2 linked regions of the Methylosinus sp. H3A genome follow. The main gene of each other region encodes a partner of the protein of the gene in region 2 in a complex. Links are inferred from orthologs where the notes say so. Each region holds a gene or a part of one and is shown on either strand. Other genes may lie near its edges.

Region 1 (7,684 bases), 430 kb from region 2 along the record:
CGTATTCACCCTGCCTGGAACAGCGAAATTCTTCGAGCAGCTCGGCTATCCCTCGCTGCTCGCCTATGTGGTCGTGGCCGCGGAGATCGGCGGCGGCCTCGCATTGATCTTCGGCGCGCTCACGCGCATCGTGTCCGTCGCGCTCATTCCCGTGATGATCGGCGCGCTGCTCGTGCATCTTCCCAATGGCTGGCTGTTCTCCAACGCCAATGGCGGATGGGAGTTTCCGGCGCTGTGGACGGCGCTCTTGATCGTGCAGGCCCTGCTCGGCCCCGGCGCCTTCGCCGTCAGGCTCCCGCATTCAGAAGGACAGGCGCTCGGGACCGCAGCGCGAGGCTGAAGCAAGCAATCAGCGTCCCACGACAGTGATTGCGCAGGGTGAATAGAGCGCTCATCGAAGTTCGATTCACCCTGCGCGAACACGGACCTCCGCCAAACCGCTCTGAACGAATCTGCCGGGAAACGACCGATGATCGATCTCAAATCTCATGAGCCGAACGATCTATCCGCCAGCCAATCCTTTTGGTCCGCGTTCCGCCATCGTACTTTCGCAATCATATGGACCGCGACGGTCGTCTCGAACATCGGAACCTGGATGTACAACGCCGCATCCGGCTGGCTGATGACCGGCCTGGACGCTAGCCCGATGACAGTATCGCTGATCCAGGTCGCGTCGAGCCTGCCCATGTTTCTCTTCGCGCTGCCGGCTGGCGTGCTCGCCGACATCGTCGACAGACGCCGTTTCCTCATCTACGCGGAAATTTCTGTCACAATCGTCGCCGCAGCGAGCGCCGTGCTCGTCAGGCTCGATATCATCACTCCTTTCCTCTTGCTGCTCTGCACCTTCCTCCTGAGCATCGGAGCAGCCCTCACCGCACCCGCCTGGCAATCGATCGTTCCGCAGTTGGTCCCTCGCCGCGATCTCCCCGCAGCGGTCGCGGGCAATGGCGTCGGCATCAACATCAGCCGCGCCATCGGTCCAGCCCTCGCGGGCGTCGTCATCGGCGTATTCGGAAACGCGGCTCCATTCTGGCTCAACGCCGCGAGCAATTTCGCCGTAATCGGCGCGCTGCTCTGGTGGCGTCCGCCGGCGAAAACGGAGCATGCTTTGCCGGCCGAGCGGCTGATGAGCGCATTGATCATCGGATTTCGCCATGCCCGCTATAATCGGCCATTGCGGGCCGCTCTGATGAGAGCGGCTTTCTTCTTCTTTTTCGCGAGCGCCTATTGGGCTCTCCTTCCACTGATCGCCAAGCAGCCAGATCGACAGCGGCCCTGCCGTCTATGGACTTCTTCTCGGCGCCATCGGCCTCGGCGCCGTCGTCGGCGCCTTCGCGCTGCCGCGCCTGAGGCGCGTGCTCGACGCGGACCGGCTCGTCATTCTGGGCTCCTGCGGCACAGCGGCCACGTTGGCGACGCTCGGGCTCGCGCGCTCGCCGACGCCTGCCTTAGCCGCATGCGTTCTCGCCGGCTTCTCCTGGATCCTCGTGATCGCGACGCTCAATGTTTCGGCGCAGATTTCGTTGCCGGACTGGGTGCGGGGACGCGGACTCGCCATGTTCGTGACCGCTTTCTTCGGCGCGATGACCCTCGGCAGCGCCGTCTGGGGGCAAATGGCCACGATGCTCGATCTTTCGACGACGAATTACGTCGCAGCGGCAGGACTTCTGTTCGGCATTCTGCCGAGCCGCCGATGGAAGCTCTCCGCAGGCGCCGGCCCCGATCTCACTCCGTCCATGCATTGGCCGAACCCGGTGATCTCGATCGATGCGGAGGCGGATCGCGGCCCCGTCATGATCAGCGTCGAATATTCCGTCGACTCCCGGCATCGCGACGCGTTTCTACGAGCTGTCCGCCAGCTCGGCGAAGGACGACGCCGCGACGGAGCCTATGCCTGGGATATTTTCGAAGACGTCGCCCAAGAGGGACGCTTCGTCGAAATCTTCTACGTCGCTTCTTGGCTCGAGCATTTGCGGCAGCATCGTCGCGTGACGAACGCCGATCGCATCCTTCAGGAAATGGTTCGCCAATTCGGGGCCGACCAGGAGCCTAAAGTCACCCATCTCATTGCCGCATCCTCGAGCGCCTCCGGCGCCGAGCGCGTCGCCTCATAGGTTCGTTCACCACAGAAATTTGACTTCCGCGCCGAGATAATTGGCGTCATGTCCGCCGGCGCGACGAATTGTGTCACCCGCCGCGAAATGCACGCATTCGAGCGCGGCGGAAAGATTGGCCGTTACAGACCAATCCACGCGCAATTGCTCATAGGCGCCTGTCCAACGGCCGGGCGATCCTGCGGTGCCGGCGACGGCGATATTCGGAAACACATAGATCGCATCCGCTGTGGTTTCGCGCCATTGCAGGCCGATGCCCGCGAGCACAGTCACCTTGTCGCTCGCCGCGAGAGTGAGGGACGGTTTGAGGTGAATGAGATTCGCATAGCCGGTGAATCCCGCCAGCGTGAAGTAATAGCCATTGGGAAATAGCGGATCGAAGGTCTCGATCCGTCCATCTCCCCTGCGCCGGTCCCCTGAGGCTGCATCCGCTTGAATGCCTATGCGCGGCCTCAGCGGCAGCATCGAGAAGCGATAGCCTGCGCGCGCCCCCACAGCCCATGCGCGAATGCTCTTGGCGCCGACGTTTCCCGACTGCGCCATTCCCTCGACATCCCAATCAAATCCGTCTTTCTCTCCGGCGAAGCGAATATCGAAAATATGTCGCCGCTCGTTTCCCGAAGCATCCAGATAGGAAGCATTCCTATTGCCGAAAAAGGAATAATAAGCGGAGAGCTCGTTCTGGCCGAAGACATGCCGCTCCATGCGCAGGGTATGGAATTGAATATCTCTCGTCGATCTATCGTCGAAAGCCTGTTCCCGATAATATTGAACCGGGCGGCTTACGAAGCCGAGAATGCGCCAAGGCTCCGCCTCGAAATCGAGCCACGCCGCGTCGAAGGCTTGCCTGACGTTCGGACCGTCTCGATTCGAGACGAAGCGCTGGAGATCGAAAGCGAACTCCTGGCGACCGATGCGCGCCTTCAGCACGCCATCGGGGAACGCATGGCCATATTCCAAAAAGGCCAAACGAAGATCGGGAGGATTCTGATCGGCCTTTCCCAGATTTTTTTTGTCGAAGGCGCGCGCATCCTCGATCTGCGCAAAGAGTCGCCAATCCTCACTCAAATGCAAATCGGCGTGCAGCTGAATGCGCTGAAGCAGATAGCTGTCGTTCCGATTGGTTTTGCCGACGCCGAAGGACGGCGCATTGGCAAGCTCGAAGCGCTCACGCAGAGTCGCGCCGAAGGAGAGATAGAAATTCGGATCGCTCGGCGACAGCGGGATAAATTTGAGCTCGTCTCCGGGCTCTGTGCGGAGGCCGGGATCGGCGAGCGCGGACCAATTCTCCTGCCAACGATTGGACATGAGTCGCGGTCGGCTCGGCGCGACGCTCGCGGCTTCATCCGCATGCGCGCCGCAAGCCGAGACGATCACGATCAACGCCAATGCGTTTCCGCCGCCTCGCCACGACATGATGCTCACCCTCTACGCCGAACGCTCCCTGCGCGATCTCGAGCCATCGTCCGAGACGGCCGGAGAATGCTCTCGCGTCCGAGTTTCGCTCAGTCGCGCTTCAACGCCGCGCGCACTCCCGAACCATAGCCCGGATCGACGGCGTCGAAATGCGCCAATTGGCGCTCGACGATCTCCGCTGGAACGCCAGCCATCGCAGCCGCGATATTCGAAAAGAGCCGCGCTCTCTCGCCCTCGTCGAATAATGCGAAGAGCGCGCGTGGCTGGCTGTAATAATCATCGTCGCCGCGCTGGTCCCATTGTGCGCCGTCCCCCTCGATCGGCATCGGCGGCTCGCGAAACTCCGGGCTCTCGGCCGGGCCGCCGAAGCTGTTCGGCTCATAATAGGCGTCGACCACTCCGGTCTGCTGACCGACGAAGTTCATCGCACCGTCCTTATGGTAGACTCTCACAGGCGATCGAGGTCGATTCACCGGCAGCGACTCGTAATGCGTCCCGAGCCGATATCTATGCGCATCGGCGTAGCTGAAAATTCGCGCCTGGAGCATTTTGTCGGGGCTCGCGCCTATTCCCGGCACGAAATTGGATGGGCTGAACGCCGCCTGTTCGATCTCGGCGAAATAATTATCGGCGTTGCGGTTCAGCTCCATCTCGCCGACTTCGATCAGAGGGAAGTCGGCGTGCGGCCAGACTTTCGTCACATCGAAGGGGTTGAAAGCGCAGGCGCGCGCTTGCGCTTCGCTCATGATCTGGATGAACAGAGTCCAGCGTGGGAACGCCCCCGCCTCGATCGCGCCGAACAGAGCCTCCTGATAGGTCTCACGGCTCTGACCGACGATGTGTGACGCCTCATCATTGGTGAAATGCTTGTGTCCTTGCCGGGTCTTGAAATGGAACTTCACCCAGCAGCATTCGTTGGCGGCGTTCCAAAACCGATAGGTGTGGCTGCCATAACCATTCATATGCATAGGCGTCTGCGGCAAGCCGCGATCCGACATCAATATCGTGACCTGATGCAGGCTTTCCGGCGTCAGGCTCCAAAAGTCCCACATCGCCGTCGCGGAACGGAGATTGGTCCGCGGGTGCCGCTTCTGCGTTCGGATAAAATCAGGAAATTTGAGCGGGTCTCGCACGAAAAACACCGGCGTGTTATTGCCGACCAAATCCCAGTTTCCCTCATCCGTGTAGAATTTCAAGGCAAATCCGCGAACGTCGCGCTCGGCGTCGGCGGCGCCGAGCTCGCCGGCGACCGTCGAAAAGCGTGCGATCAGCGGCGTGGTCTTGCCAACGCCGGAGAACAGCGAAGCGCATGTATAGCCGCTGATGTCATGCGTTACTGTGAATTGACCATGCGCGCCCCAGCCTTTGGCGTGAACGACGCGCTCTGGAATGCGTTCGCGATTTTGATGCGCCAGCTTTTCGAGCAGACGCCAATCCTGCAACAGCAACGGCCCGCGCGGCCCGGCCGAGAGGCTATTCTGATTGTCGGCGACAGGCGCGCCGGCCGTGGTCGTCAATCTGGACCAAGTCATCATCGATCCTCACGATTTTTCATGACGATCGGATACGCCGGCTGCTGCGAAACGTCTTGCATGTTCGTATGCGCTATTTCACAATCGTCCCGTGACGGCTGCGCGTCCTACTATCGCACGCGCTGCCGCCAAACCTTCGGCGTCACTCCGACATCCCGGCTGAAAATTCGCGTGAAATGACTTTGGTCGGAAAAGCCGCAGTGAAGCGCGATTTCCGACAAGGGGAGGTTCGTCGTGCGCAACAAGCGCTGCGCATTGTCGATCCGCTGCTTCAGCAGCCATTGATAGGGGCTGATACCCGTCGACTCGCGAAAAGCCCTGAAAAAGTGACTGCGAGACATATTCAAGGCCTCAGCGATCGCGGCGATCGACGTCCCATCCTCCTCGTCGGTGGAGACGAGCATCTCCTTCGCCTTCCGAACCATCACGGAACCCAGTCCGCGATCGAAGCCCGTCGCTTCGCTTCGCCGATCGCCATGACGCTTCAACAGATGCGCGCCGATCGTAGTCGCCATCTGCTCGACCAGCATCGAATCGAGGAGCTCCGGATCCTCGAGGAGTGGGAGAACGGCGTTTGCGAGGTGATATAAGGTTATGTCTCGCTTCGCGAGCTGGCGGGCCAGTCCGACATCCGGTGAAACGCCTGCGACTTTTTCTGCATCCCGCCAAAACTCCGGCATCAACTCGATGAGAAAGAAATCGAAGCTTCCATCCAACTCGGCTTTGTAGTTCTCTTCGAAGTCTCGGAGATAGATGTCGCCATGATCGAATAGGCAATCATGCGCGGCTCGCCCTTCTCGAAGGCTGCGCCGGTGCCCGTCGGCCAGGGAAATCCCGATCAGAACGCCGCGATCCTGCGCCGGCGTGGCGACTTGCGCACGATGCCGCCCACTGGCGGCCTTGCGGCGAAAAACCATATGGCCCGCGTCCAATGCCTGGTCCTTGCTCAGCTCGGTCAGCGAGCAGCCGAGAGAGTCCTTTATGGCGCCCGCTTTCGGGCTCGCGCCTTTTGCCGCTGCATCCATTTTCATTTTCCTTCAGCATGTTACGAAAAGGATTCTGCGCCGTATCCGCCTCGGTAGGCCCGCGCGCTCGACGGTCGGGAGACAATTCGCCCGTCCCGGACAGAGACAATTATGTGTATTTAATTCACGTTACAAATCTGATTTTGTTAGTTTATGTTAGCCGGGAACGACGCGGCGCGGATCGTCGCAGAAGAGCCCGGCTCGGGGGATGTTATGGAGGGCGTCTACACCTTTGGGGATTTCCGGCTGGAAACGCGCTCCCGTCGCCTATCCCGCGGCGATCAGACCGTGCCGATCGGGGATCGAGCGCTCGACATCCTGCTTCTCTTGATCCGGACACCGGGCGAGACGGTCAAGCGAGCCGACATCGTCGCGGAGGTCTGGGGAGCATCGCAGATTTCGGATGGAGCTTTGAGATTTCAGATCAATGAATTGAGAAGCGCGCTGAAATCGGATGGGGCTCGGCTGATCGGGACCGTCGCTCGAACCGGCTATTATTTCAGCGGAACGGTGAGCTTTCGCTCAGAGCCTCGGTTTGTCGAAAGTGCGATCGAGAGACCAACGCAGAGCGCGGAACGCCGAAAGCGCTTCGAAACCGGCGCGATCGTCGGTCGGGACGACACGATACGCGAAGCCATCGATTCTCTCGGGCCGAATGTGTCCCTCACCATCACTGGACCGGGCGGCATCGGCAAGACCACCGTTGCAAAATGCGTCGCGCGCGCGCTCCTTGCGGAGGCGCCTCCTGATCCGATCTGGCTCGACCTGTCGAATGGATCGGAAGACGAAGATATTTGGCCCGCGCTCGCGCGCGAGCTCGACGTCGGCGCGGGCGCGCAAAACATCGCTCAGGCGGCGCTGTCCGCCCTGCCGAAGAACACGCCGCTGTTCGTTCTCGATTGCTGCGAGCATGTTCTCGACAGCGTCAGGCGCTTCATTCGCGACATCCGAAGCATGGGTCTTGCGACGCCGATCCTCGCGACCTCGCGCGAGACTTTGCGTGTTCGCGACGAGCGGATCATTCGGCTCGCGCCGCTCGGCTTGCCCAGCGCGAACGAGCATCTCGATTTTGCGAGCGCCGGCGCCTATGGCGCTCTCGAGCTGTTCATTCGACGCGCGCGAGACATGGCGGGCGAATATACGCTCGCCGAGACCGATGTGGATGCCATCCGAAATATCGTTCGGCGGCTCGACGGCATTCCTCTCGCCATCGAGCTCGCGGTCGCGCATCTTTCCAGCTTCAGCCCGCAAGATCTCGATCGGCTCCTGCAAAAGGATTTCGATCTCGTCGGTCTTCTGCCGCGCGACACGCCGGATCGGCATCAGACGCTCCGTAACATGATCGACTGGAGCTATGATCGGTTGGACGCACGCGATAAGACCGTGCTCGACCAATTGTCGATTTTCGTCGGCGGCGCAGACCTCGACGCCTGTCTGCATGTGATCTCCGGAGAGGGCGTTTCCCAAAATGGATTGATCGAGGCGCTGGCGCGATTGGTCGAGAAATCGCTCGTGATACGAGAATGCGCAAGCGGGCGCGCGCTCTATCGGTTGTTGGACACGACGCGAGCGCATTGTCTGGCGAAGCTCCGCTTGC
Region 2 (7,741 bases):
CTCGCCAAGCTGTTCCGTGACCATGGCGATCGCCTGCCGCCGCCGGGCCTCTATCATCGGGTCATCCGCGAGATCGAGGTGCCGCTGATCTCCGCCGCTCTCGCCGCGACGCGGGGCAATCAGATCAAGGCCGCGGAGCTGCTCGGCCTCAACCGCAACACGCTGCGCAAGAAGGTCAACGATCTCGACATCCGCCTGATGCGCTCGCCGCGATAGCGCGGACTCCTTCTCCCGCTCGCGGGAGAAGGGAGCGCGCGAGATTGCCACTCCGCGCATCGCGACCTATACAGGCGCATGTCCATGGCGGGAGAGATTCAGGCGCCTGCGCCGCCGGCCGCGCCCAGGAAAAGATCTTGGCGCCTGTGGTTCGGGCCGATCGCGGTCGTCGCGGCAGTGGCCTGCGCGCTCGCGACTTTCTTCGTCATGGCCGAGCTCGCGCCCGTCGCGCCGACCAGCGACGTCGTCTATCCTCTGTTCTTCGCCGACGCGGTCGCGCTGGTCCTGCTCGCCACTCTGGTGCTGGTCAAGGCGGGCTCGCTCATCGGTTCCTGGCGGCGCGGCGCGGCGGCGGCCGGGCTCCATATTCGCATCGTCGGCTTCTTCTCCGTGCTGGCGCTGACGCCGGCCATCATTCTCGCCATCGTCGGCTCGGTGACGCTCGAGCGCGCGCTGAACCCGCAATTCCTCGCCATGGTGAAGACCTCGGTGCATAGCACGGCGGAGGCGGCGCGCGTGTTCCGCGAGACGCAATGCCGCTCGCTGCTGCAGGAGGCGCAGCTCTCCGCCTCGGACCTCGATCGCGCGCGCGCCATGTTCAACGCCGATCGCGGGCTGTTCCACGAATTTTTTGTCTCGCGAGCGCGCTTCCTCGGTTTTTCCGTGGCGGCGATCGTCAAGACCGACGGACAGATATTGGAGCGCGTCGATGTGACGGCCGACGGCTCGGCGATCGTCATCGCGCCGCCGGCTTCCGATTTCGAGGATGCGCGCATAGGCGAGCCGCTCTGCCTCGTCATCGACGACGGGCGCACTTTCGTCGCGCTGCGGCCGCTGTCGACCTTTCCGGACACATTCCTCTATGTGACGCGTCCGGTCGATCCTTTCGGCGTGCAATTTCCGGAGCAGGCGGCGAGCCTCATCGCCACCTATGACGCTTTCGAGGCCTATCGCGGCGCGGTGAAGAAGGCCTTCACCGTCATGTATGCGCTGCTCGCCACCATAATGCTGCTCTCGGCGGTCTGGGTCGGTCTCGACTTCGTCGACCGGCTCGTCGCGCCGATCCGCGCGCTCATCGCCGCGACCGATCAAGTGTCCGCCGGCAATCTCGATGTGCGCGTCGATGTCGAGCGCTCGCACGGCGATCTCGCCCGGCTCGGCGCCGTCTTCAACAATATGACCAGCGAGATCGAGCAGCAGCAGAGCCGTCTGCTCACGGCCAATCGCCAGAACGAGGAGCGGCGTCTGTTCACCGAGGCGGTGCTCTCCGGCGTGCCGGCGGCCGTCATCGGCGTCGACGCGGAGGGGCGGATCAATGTGCTCAACCGTTCGGCGGAGGAGCTTCTCGTCGGCGGAGCGGGACGTGACGGCGCCACGGCGGCGATCGGCGCGCGGGCGGCCGAAGCTCTCCCCGAGATCGCGCCCATTCTGGCCGATGCGGTGGAAGCCTTTCCGCGCGCTATTCAGACGCAGATCAACATCAGGCGCGGCGCCAAGGAGCTGACGCTCGCCGTTCGAGTCACTTCGGCGAGCATGCAGCAGGGGGGCTCGGATTTCGTCGTGACGCTCGACGACATCACCGATCTCGTCACCGCGCAGCGGACCTCCGCCTGGGCCGATGTCGCTCGGCGCATCGCTCATGAGATCAAAAATCCGCTGACGCCGATCCAGCTCTCCGCCGAGCGCCTGAAGCGCAAATATGGCAAGCACATCACCTTCGAGCGCGACATCTTCGACCAATGCACCGACACGATCGTGCGGCAGGTCGACGACATCAAGCGCATGGTCGACGAATTCGCCTCCTTCGCCCGCATGCCCAAGGCGCGGCCCGAGCGCGACGATCTGTGCGACTGCATGCGCCAGGCCTTTTTTCTGACGCGAGTCGCCCATAACGACGTGGAAATGACACTGACACTGCCGGACGCGCCGGTCTTCGCGGTCTTCGACCGGCGGCTCTTGTCGCAGGCGCTCACCAATATCGTGAAAAACGCCGCCGAGGGCATCGCCGCCCGCGAGGACGCCGCGGCGCATGACGCCAAGCGGATCGATATCAGCCTCGGCGTGCGCGACGCAATGGCGGAGATCGATGTGATCGACAATGGCAAGGGATTCCCGGCCTTCAACCGACAGCGCCTGCTCGAGCCTTATATGACGACGCGCGCCGAGGGCACCGGGCTCGGCCTGCCTATTGTCGCCAAGATCATCGAGGACCATGGCGGACGACTCGAACTGCTCGACGCCCCCTCCGGAACCGGCGCCTGTGTGCGCCTGTTCATTCCGCTCGGCGAGGCCGCCGCGGCGGAGGAGGCGCAGGCGCGGACTTCGTGAATGGTGAGGCAGATGGTCAGCGACATTCTCATCGTCGACGACGAGGAAGACATCAGAGAGCTCGTCGCCGGCATTCTCGGCGACGAAGGCCATGGCGTTCGCACCGCCAAGGACGCCGATGGCGCGCTGGCGGCGATCGAGCAGCGCCGCCCGCATCTCGTCTTCCTCGACATATGGCTGCAGGGCTCGCGCCTCGACGGCATGCAGGTTCTGGAGATCATCCAGAAGCAGCACAAAGATCTGCCTGTGGTGATGATCTCGGGCCACGGCAATATAGAAACAGCGGTGAGCGCCATAAAGCTCGGCGCCTATGACTTCATCGAGAAGCCATTCAAGGCGGATCGTCTCCTGCTCGTCGCCGAGCGCGCGCTCGAGGCCTCGCATCTGCGCCGCGAGATCAGCGCGCTGCGCCAGCGCGCCGGCGCCTCGGACCGCATCGTCGGCAGCTCCTTCCCGGCGCATCAGCTGCAGCAGATCATCGCCCGCGTCGCGCCGGTCAATTCGCGCGTGCTCATCACCGGCCAGCCCGGCTCGGGCAAGGAGCTCGCCGCGCGTTGTCTCCATGCGGCTTCGCAGCGCGCCCTCGGCCCCTTCGTCGTCATCAATGCGGCGACGATCACGCCGGAAAATATGGAGATCGAGCTCTTCGGCAGCGAGGGCGGCGACGGGCCCCGTAAGATCGGCGCGCTCGAGGAGGCCCATGGCGGCACGCTCTTTCTCGACGAGATCGCCGACATGCCCAAGGACACGCAGTCGAAAATCCTGCGCGTCCTCGTCGAGCAGACGTTTCAGCGCGTCGGCGGGACGGCGCGCGTCGAGGTCGATGTGCGTATCATCTCCTCGTCGGCGCGCGACCTCGCCTCGGCGATAGAGGAGGGGGCGCTGCGCGAGGATCTCTTCCATCGCCTCTCCGTGGTGCCGATCCGCATCCCCTCGCTCGCCGAGCGTCGCGAAGATATCCCCGAGCTCATCGAATATTTCATGGAGCAGGTGTCGGCGACCTCCGGCATGCCGCGCCGCAAGATCAGCGAGGACGCGCTCGCCGTCATGCAATTGCACGACTGGCCCGGCAATATCCGCCAGCTCCGCAACAATGTGGAGCGGCTGATGATTTTGACCGCCGGCGACGCGACCGCCGAGGTTTCCGCCGATATGCTGCCCTCGGAGATCGGCCAGCTCGTCCCCTCGACGCCGGCCGGCGTGCGTGGCGAGAAACTGATGAGCCTGCCGCTGCGCGAGGCGCGGGAAGTGTTCGAGAGAGAATATCTGATCGCCCAGCTCAATCGCTTCAGCAACAATATTTCCCGAACGGCCGAATTTATCGGAATGGAGCGGTCGGCGCTCCATCGCAAGTTGAAGTCGCTCGCCATCGAATGAGGCGACAAATCTCGCCGATACAAGACCTTGTGAAAATTTCCTATTGGCTCTGCGGCTGTTTGGCTCTAGTTGATGCGTTTCGTCTCGTCGTAAACACGTCGAAACAGCGAGTTACAGGACCGTAAGTGGAGGCCTTTCGCCGCATGAAGGAGTTGCGTCTTGCGCATTGCGCCGGCGCAGTCTCTAATATGCGGTTGGATGGCTATGGACCGATAAGAGCGACGCAAGTCGCCCCGATAACGAAAAACAGAACAGGATAGCCGATGTCCTCCGAACGCGCGCAGAATCTGCAAGATACGTTTTTGAATTACGTGAGGAAGAACAAAGTCCCGCTCACGATTTTTCTGGTCAACGGCGTCAAATTGCAGGGCATCGTGACTTGGTTCGACAATTTCTGCCTCTTGCTGCGCCGCGATGGGCATTCCCAGCTCGTTTATAAACATGCGATCTCGACGATCATGCCCGGTCATCCGATCCATATGTTCGAGCCGGGTGAGGAAGGCGCGGAGAGCGCGCCAGAACGCCATCGCTGAGCGGGATTTCGGAAGATCGGCGCCCGATTTTCCGTTGAAAGTCCCGCGAAAACAATAGACGCTGACAAGATGCGGGGCGAGCCGCCGCCGCGCTTCGCTCAGCGGGTCGAGGTCGGGTTGAGCGAAAAAACATCAGCGTCCGAGGACCGGACCGCCGGCGCGTCCACAAAGGCTCTCGTGGTCGGCCCCTATCCCACGCGCACGCGGCCTTCCGAAGCCGCGGGGCAGGGGGCGGAGCGCGATCCTGTCTCCCGGCTCGCCGAAGCGGTCGGCCTCGCCGAGGCGATCGAGCTCGACATCGTCGGCGAGATCGCCGTCTCTCTGCACGACGTCCGGCCCGCGACCTATCTCGGCAAGGGCAAGGTCGAGGAGATCGCCGAGACGGTGAAAGCCGCCGAGGCGGAGCTGGTGACGATGGATTGCCAGCTCTCGCCGGTGCAGCAGCGCAATCTGGAAAGAGCCTGGGGCGCCAAGGTCATCGACCGCACCGGGCTGATCCTCGAGATTTTCGGCCGCCGCGCCCGCACCAAGGAGGGCGCGCTGCAGGTCGAGCTCGCCCATCTCGCCTATCAGAAATCGCGCCTCGTGCGATCCTGGACCCATCTCGAGCGTCAACGCGGCGGCTTCGGCTTCCTCGGCGGCCCCGGCGAGACGCAGATCGAGACCGATCGCCGCCTCATCGAGGAGCGCATGGCGCGCATCGAGCGCGACCTCGACCAGGTCAAGCGCACGCGCGGCCTGCACCGCAAGAAGCGCCGCGAGGTGCCCTATCCGGTCGTCGCGCTCGTCGGCTACACCAACGCCGGCAAATCGACGCTGTTCAATCGCCTGACCAAGGCCGGCGTGCTGGCCGAGGACATGCTGTTCGCGACGCTCGACCCGACGTTGCGGCAGATTCGCCTGCCGCATGGCGCAAAGATCCTGCTTTCGGATACGGTCGGCTTCATCTCCGATCTGCCGACCATGCTGATCTCCGCCTTCCGCGCCACGCTGGAAGAGGTGACGCTGGCCGACGTCATCCTGCATGTGCGCGACGTTTCGCATCCCGATTGGGAGGCGCAGGCCTCCGACGTCGAATCCATTCTCGGCGAGCTCGGCCTTTCCGGCGAGGCGGGGACGCGCATTCTCGAGGTCTGGAACAAGATCGACGCGCTCGATCCGGAGCGGCTCGCCGCCATGCGCGTCGCCGCGCGCGGCCGCAAGGGCGTCGACCGTCCCTCGCTCGTCTCGGCGCTGACCGGGGAGGGGCTCGACGCGCTGCTCGATCGCATAGAGACGCGACTGGCGGAAGGGCGCGTCCGGCTCGAGGTCGAGCTCGATCCCGCCGACGGCGCCGGCATCGCCTGGCTCCACGCCCATACGGAAGTGCTGGATCGGCAGACTTTGCCGGACGGGAGAGCGCGGCTTGTCGTGCGCGTCGCGCCGGAGCGATTCGACGGGGTGACGCGGCGCTATCCGCAGGCCGAAGTGCGCGCGGAAGCGACGACCCGGCGGCGCGCGCGCTAATTTCATAGGCGCGCCTCGAGCCGCGAGGCGTTCGCACTCCGAGGGGCCTCCGCATCATGGATCGAATCTATCTGGTGATCGCCATTCTCTGCGAGGTCGTCGGAACCTCCGCGCTCAAGGCGAGCGAGGCTTTTTCGAAGCCTTTGCCTTCGATCATCGTCGTCATCGGCTATGGCGTGTCCTTTTTCCTGCTGTCGCTCGCTCTGCGCAGCATTCCGGTCGCCGTCGCCTATGCGATATGGTCGGGCGTCGGCCAAGCGTTGATCGCCCTCGTCGCCTGGTTGGTGTTTCGCCAGACGCTCAATGCCGGAGAAATGGCCGGAATGGGTCTCATCATCGCCGGCGTCATTTTGCTGAGCCTCTTTTCCCAGACCGCCCATTGAGGACGCTTCGATGACTCTCTCCCTGCTCGTCGGCAATAAGGCCTATTCCTCCTGGTCGCTGCGGCCCTGGCTGCTGCTGAAGCAATTCGAGATTCCCTTCGAGGAGACGGTGGTTCCGCTCTATGGCCCGGAGTCGAAAGAGAGGCTCCTCGCCTTTTCGCCGGCCGGGAAGGTTCCGGCGCTACGCAGCGACGACGTAATCGTCTGGGATTCGCTCGCCATCATCGAATTCATCGCCGAGCGCTTTCCCGATCTCGCGATCTGGCCGCGCGATCCGGCGGCGCGGGCTCTGGCGCGCTCGCTCGCGGCGGAAATGCATTCCGGCTTCACCTCGATGCGAAGTGAATTCCCCACCAATTTCCGCCGCGCGCCGCGCCCGATCGCGCCGCCGAGCCGGGAGGCCGCCGCCGATATCGCGCGTATCGACGCCGCCTGGCGCGACGCGAGAGCGCGCTTCGGATCGGAGGGGCCGTTTCTCTTCGGCGCCTTCTCCGCCGCGGACGCCATGTTTGCGCCGGTCGTCTGTCGATTTACGACCTATGTCCTCGAGGTCTCGTCGCAAGCGCAGGATTATATGCACGCGATTCTCGCTCTGCCGAGCTATCAGGCATGGCTGAGCGAGGGACGCGGCGAGCCCTGGGTTCTGGAAAAATTCGAAAAGTGAGCGGGCCGCTGCTCACGCACGCTCGGCGGCTTTCGCCGCGAGCCACAATGCTTCCATCTCGTCTAGCGTCGAATCCTGCGGGCGCGTTCCCTTTTCCGTGAGCGCGCGCTCGATGAAGCGAAAGCGCCGCTCGAATTTGGCGTTGGCGCCGCGCAGCGCCTGCTCGGGATCGGCCCCGACATGGCGGGCGAGATTGGCGACGGCGAAGAGAAGATCGCCGATCTCCTCCGCGACCGCGGGCGAGGGAGGCGCGTCTCCTTCCCCGAGCTCCGCTTCCACCTCCAGCGTCTCCTCGCGAATTTTCTCGAGCACGAGCCGCGCGTCGTTCCAGTCGAAGCCGACCTTGCCGGCCTTCTCCTGCAATTTGATCGCGCGCGTCAGAGCGGGCAGGGCGGGTGGAACGCCGTCCAACAGGCCCGGCGCCTCCTCTATGCCGCGGCGCTCGGCGCGGAGCTGCTTTTCGCGCGCCTTGATCTGCGCCCATTGCACCGAGACGTCGGCCGCCGAGGCCGCGGTTTTGTCGCCGAATACATGTGGGTGGCGGCGGATGAGCTTGTCGGAGATCGCCGCGACGACATCGACGAAGGCGAAAGCTCCGACCTCCTCCGCCAGCCTCGCGTGGAAGACGACCTGCAGCAGCAGGTCGCCGAGCTCCTCGCGGAGATCGCCGAGATCGCCGCGCTCGATCGCATCGACGACTTCATAGGCTTCTTCGAGCGTATAGGGGGCGATGC

The links.
Region 1: the proteins of hfq (region 2) and IY145_RS17680 are in contact, whole or in part, in a crystal structure (PDB 3VU3), measured with the Escherichia coli proteins. The link is inferred for Methylosinus sp. H3A from one-to-one orthologs.

What each region holds. Positions count from the first base shown.
Region 1 is NZ_JADNQW010000005.1:3,199,558-3,207,241, reverse strand. Bases 2,842-5,751 are described here. They hold IY145_RS17680 (catalase), read right to left. Parts: upstream 5,063-5,751; coding sequence 3,620-5,062; downstream 2,842-3,619. Other genes in these bases: IY145_RS17675 (helix-turn-helix transcriptional regulator), read right to left, coding at 5,173-5,751; IY145_RS17685 (alginate export family protein), read right to left, coding at 2,842-3,530. Also shown: IY145_RS17695 (DoxX family protein), read left to right, coding at 1-340; IY145_RS26185 (MFS transporter), read left to right, coding at 1,263-2,114; more of IY145_RS17685, read right to left, coding at 2,121-2,841; more of IY145_RS17675, read right to left, coding at 5,752-6,087; IY145_RS17670 (ATP-binding protein), read left to right, coding at 6,745-7,684.
Region 2 is NZ_JADNQW010000005.1:3,629,948-3,637,688, forward strand. Bases 2,853-5,819 are described here. They hold hfq (RNA chaperone Hfq), read left to right. Parts: upstream 2,853-4,184; coding sequence 4,185-4,454; downstream 4,455-5,819. Other genes in these bases: IY145_RS19775 (sigma-54 dependent transcriptional regulator), read left to right, coding at 2,853-3,921; hflX (GTPase HflX), read left to right, coding at 4,572-5,819. Outside these bases: ntrC (nitrogen regulation protein NR(I)), read left to right, coding at 1-216; IY145_RS19770 (sensor histidine kinase), read left to right, coding at 295-2,544; more of IY145_RS19775, read left to right, coding at 2,557-2,852; more of hflX, read left to right, coding at 5,820-5,960; IY145_RS19790 (multidrug efflux SMR transporter), read left to right, coding at 6,017-6,343; IY145_RS19795 (glutathione S-transferase family protein), read left to right, coding at 6,354-7,007; mazG (nucleoside triphosphate pyrophosphohydrolase), read right to left, coding at 7,020-7,741. UniProt on the Escherichia coli protein: RNA chaperone that binds small regulatory RNA (sRNAs) and mRNAs to facilitate mRNA translational regulation in response to envelope stress, environmental stress and changes in metabolite concentrations.